Regions from separate parts of the Mesorhizobium sp. M1004 genome, predicted to be linked through region 1. Evidence: predicted binding sites of a transcription regulator. Region 1 holds the regulator's gene; the other holds the start of a gene.
What was found. Region 1 encodes LexA, which represses DNA repair genes until DNA is damaged. Its sites were predicted from a motif close to TGTTCNNNNTGTGTTCNG; they were not measured.

Region 1 (2,403 bases):
CGGAACGGCTTGTGACCGCCATCAGCAACCGCGGGTTTGCGGTCGCTCCCGCCTCTCGGGCGGAGCTCGAGGATTTGGCGCGTGCGCGGCTGGTGGTCGAACTGCCCCTGCTGGTGGAATCGATCGAGAAGGGCGACCGTGAGTGGGAAGACGCGGTCGTTGCCGCCCACTATCGTCTCTCACGGTGCGGGTCTGTTCTCGACGATCCATCGGATGATGCGGTCGACGCGTGGTACGAAAAACACGATGCCTTCCATGCGGCGCTGCTCAGTGCCGCGACATCCAGCTGGCTGCTGCGCTTCAATGCGACGATTTCCGACCAATTGCATCGCCATCACCGCTTTCTGGGTCTGGCCCCGACGCTGCGCGCCGCCGCCGGCCGCACGGATGGACACCGGAAGGCCGTGGCGGCCCTGCGCGACGCCGTGGCGATCGAACACCATACCGCCCTGATGGAAGCGGCCCTCGATCGCGACGTCGAACGTGCGAAAACTCTGATGACCGCTCACATCGGCTACACGCTGCAGGTCTATGCCCAGAGCGAACCCGGCGCGGATGCTGCGCAGCCCCGTCCGAAAAGGAAGCGGCGGTCGTAGCCGACGCGCAGGGCACTTTGGCTTCGTTTCACCCGTTGCCGGAAAATGGGCGCAGGCGGCGCTCGCAGCGCCGAACGTTACGCTGAACAAAACGTCAACACATTCATTAAACTTTAAAAGGTTGCGGAACACAACTGGAACAGATAGTGTTTGTTCTGGGTTTGTTTTTTCTGATTCTGATTTCAGAACCCTTGGGGGCCGCGATGCTGACGCGCAAACAACATGAGCTTCTGATGTTCATCCATGAACGCCTGAAGGAGAGCGGAATCCCGCCGTCCTTCGACGAGATGAAGGAAGCGCTCGACCTCGCCTCCAAGTCCGGCATCCACCGCCTGATCACGGCGCTTGAGGAGCGCGGTTTCATTCGCCGGCTGCCGAACCGGGCGCGCGCGCTGGAAGTGCTGCGGCTGCCCGACTCGATCGCACCAGGCCTCAATGCGGCGAGGAAGTTTTCGCCGAGCGTGATTCAGGGCAGTCTTGGTCAAACCGGCCAAGGGCAAGGCGGCCAAGGACAAGGCGCGATGGGCCAAGGCGGTCTCGGCCGCCAGATCAAGCCGGGCTCGCCGTCGCGTTCGATGTCGGCCGGCAATGACGATGCCGTTTCCGCGATTTCAATCCCGGTTATGGGACGCATCGCCGCCGGCGTGCCGATCGACGCCATCCAGCATCAGACCCATTCGATCTCGGTGCCGCCCGATATGATCATGGGCGGCGAACACTACGCGCTCGAGGTCAAGGGCGATTCGATGATCGAGGCCGGCATTTTCGATGGCGACACGGTCATCATCCGCAATGCCGACACAGCCAGCCCCGGCGAGATCGTGGTGGCGTTGGTCGACGATGAGGAAGCGACCCTGAAACGCTTCCGCCGCAAGGGCGCCTCGATCGCCCTGGAAGCCGCCAACCCGGCCTACGAGACCCGCATTTTTGGACCGGACAGGGTGAAGGTGCAGGGCAAGCTTGTCGGATTGATCCGGCGCTACTGAGCCGGCTTGGGTTTGTATTTTTCACGCTGGTTGTAAGGCGGCAGGCCGCGCGCTTCGCGGGAGAAGCGGCGTTGCTCGTGCCAGGGGCGATACGGCTTGTCGACAGCGAAGCGGATGGTTGGCGCTGCAGCTGCCGATTGCGGATCGAAGAAGACGGCGGCGCTGCCGTCGCGGGCCAGCTGTTTCTTCGTCACGACCAGCACCAGCGGGTCGCGGCACGGATTGTAGGCGGTGGCGTCATCGATGACGATCAGGCTCGCGAAGGCACAGGCCGGCCGCGCCGTCTTGCGGTCTTTCGCAAGCGCTACAATGGCTCCGGAAGGGTGCCGGGCGATACAGAGATCGCCCATGCAATAGAAGGGCGACCCGGGCGGCAGATCGAGCGGATCGAGATCGAACCGCGTATCTGTTGCCTCGAAAATCTCGGGCGGGATAATGGTTTCGGCCCGCAGCGCCCGTTTCCAATTGTCCGTGGTGAATTCGTTGGAGCGTTCGCGGTTGAGGGCGAGTTCGCCGCCACCTATCGGCATGGCCACCAGATGTGCGTCCTCGGATATGAGCACGTCGGGCGTAAGCACCTGCGGCACCGTCAACAGGCCGGCCAGCGCGAAAAGCACGGCCGCCAGCCTGAGCCAGGTGGTGGCCATGGTGGCGATGACGAGGGCGACCGCCACCAACAGCACCGAGCGGATGGAGATCAGCCCGACGGCGTCGACCGGCGAGCGCTCGGAAATCCAGGCCGATATAGCGATCATCGCCATCAGACCCTTGCCCATCACATAGAGGAACGGCCCGTCGGCGCCGAACGGCATCGCCAGTGC
Region 2 (2,403 bases), 290 kb from region 1:
CGATGTCGACGGTGCCGACCAACTGCTTGTTCTCGTCGAACAGCGCGATGCCGGTGGTGCCGAGATTGTTGCCCAGCACATAGAAGGATTTGTCGGTCAGCGGATTGACGTTGGCGATCTCCGGATCGCCGATGACGATCTGGTAGAAGGCGGCATTGGTCATGACCGTCTTCGGCTTGCCCTTGGCTACCTTGATCGACGCATTCGTTGTCGACGAGACATGGACGATATCGTTGTCGGCCTTGGCTGGCGCACTGAGGCCGAGCATTGCGGCCGCGGCCAGGCAAGCCCCCACCGCAAGCGCCCGCATTGGGCGCAGCCCTTTCGTAGTTCGAAATGCATGAAGTCCCGACATCTGTCCCGTCCCTCGCCCGGTCCCCACCGGCAGTTATTGCTGGTCCCGCGCAGGAACCTGGTATTCTTCGACCTGCGTGCCGCGCGTCACGATGATCGTCTTGAATTTCGGCTTCTCAGGCTCCTTGGTCGCGGCAGTGAACAGCGCGCCGGCAGCGGCCTGGACGCCGGAGGCGACCGATCCGCCGAAGGACGAGATGGTGGTGACGCCGTCCTTGGCGGCCCCTCCGTCTGCGGCCGAGCGGAGCGACAGCGACAAGGTGCCGACGGTGCGGGCAAGCGCCACTTTCTGCGCGCCTTCGGTCGTCACCTCGATGGTGACGGAATTGGCGATCTGCGGTGTGGTCTGGCGCTCGTCGGCGCCCTGCCCCACGGTCAGCACCTTGGCGTCGGAGACGACGATCTCGGAGGTAACGGTCGATCCGGCAGCGCCCTGCGCGTTCTTGGCCACTTCCTGGATTTCGCCCGCATCGCGTGTCAGCACCACGTCGACCCGGTCGCCCGGCATGACGAAGCCGCCGACACCGGCGATCTCGTCGGTGCGGATTGTCACCGCCCGCATGCCGGGCGTCATCATGTTGGATAGCGTCGCGCGGCCGTTCGGCCCCGACAATTTGCTGATCAGCACCGGCTCGTTGATCTCGATCGGCGACAATACCACGCGGCTGCCTTCGGCGAGCAATGCATTGACTGTGGTGAACGCGCCCTGCGGCACCGAATCCTCGGACCATGGGATTTCGCTGAGCTGCGCCCGGTCAAGCTCCATGCCGTAACGCAACGGCGCGTTGGCCACCACGATGGTCTTGAAGACGATCTTGGGGACGGCGGGCGCCGGGATCGACGCCGTTTTCTCTTCGGCATCGGCCTGGCTTTTCACCCAGAAATCCGCGGCAAAGATTGAAATCGCGCCGAAGACGGCAGCGATGCCAATCATCGTTATGGCCTTGCCCCTCACAACCAACCCCTGACATTCGTGGTCTTTTGTTTTGTTGAGGCGACGCTAGGCCGCTTTGTTAAAGATTCAGGAATCGCGCCCGCTCCGCAGGGACCTATTTCCGCCAGCTTGGTTATCGAAAGGTTTTAGGATAAGAAGGGTTTAATCCCCGAACGTAACAGGAACTTCCGTCGCTTGGCGCCGAAAAGCGTGGCAGTATCGACGGGTGATTCGCGGCACCGGATTCTATGGCAGGCATGGACGACAACAACGATCTTTTCGGCAATCTGGAAAAGCAGCCCCAACCGGCTCGGACACCGGAGCGCCCGGCCGACCCGCTGGTGCAGGCCACGAAGCGTCCTGCCGCGACCAAGGACGGCAGCGAGGGCTATAGCGCCGCCGACATCGAGGTGCTGGAGGGGCTGGAGCCGGTGCGGCGCCGTCCCGGCATGTATATTGGCGGCACCGACGACAAGGCGATGCACCATCTGTTTGCCGAGGTCATCGATAATTCGATGGACGAGGCGGTCGCCGGCCATGCCACCTTCATCGATGTCGAGCTGTCGGCCGACGGGTTTCTGACCGTTACCGACAATGGCCGCGGCATTCCGGTCGATCCGCATCCGAAATTCAAGAAGCCGGCGCTCGAAGTCATCATGACGACGCTGCATTCGGGCGGCAAGTTCGATAGCAAGGTCTATGAGACCTCCGGCGGTCTGCACGGTGTCGGCGTCTCGGTCGTAAATGCGCTGTCGGACCATCTCGAAGTCGAAGTCGCGCGCGGTCGCCAGCTTTACCGCCAAAGGTTCTCGCGCGGCGTTCCGGTGAGCGGGCTGGAGCAGCTCGGCGAAGTGCACAACCGGCGCGGCACCAAAATCCGCTTCCATCCCGACGAGCAGATTTTCGGCAAGGGCGCCGCCTTCGAGCCGGCGCGGCTCTATCGCATGACCCGCTCGAAAGCCTATCTGTTCGGCGGCGTCGAGATCCGCTGGAGCTGCGACCCATCGCTGATCAAGGAAAAGGACCAGACGCCCGCCAAGGCGGAGTTCCATTTCCCCGGCGGCTTGAAGGACTATCTCAAGGCATCGCTTGGCGACGACTTCCAGGTGACCCGC

Region 2: a site for LexA is predicted at 1,458-1,475, ahead of parE (DNA topoisomerase IV subunit B). Genes of this name have one in related genera too.

The regions. Positions count from the first base shown of each region.
Region 1 is NZ_JAMYNB010000005.1:106,141-108,543, forward strand. It holds gene NKH54_RS12030 (GntR family transcriptional regulator) at 1-596, shown strand, start outside; gene lexA (transcriptional repressor LexA) at 800-1,582, shown strand; gene NKH54_RS12040 (ComEC/Rec2 family competence protein) at 1,576-2,403, opposite strand, start outside.
Region 2 is NZ_JAMYNB010000005.1:398,681-401,083, forward strand. It holds gene NKH54_RS13505 (type II and III secretion system protein family protein) at 1-310, opposite strand, end outside; gene cpaB (Flp pilus assembly protein CpaB) at 389-1,288, opposite strand; gene parE (DNA topoisomerase IV subunit B) at 1,546-2,403, shown strand, end outside.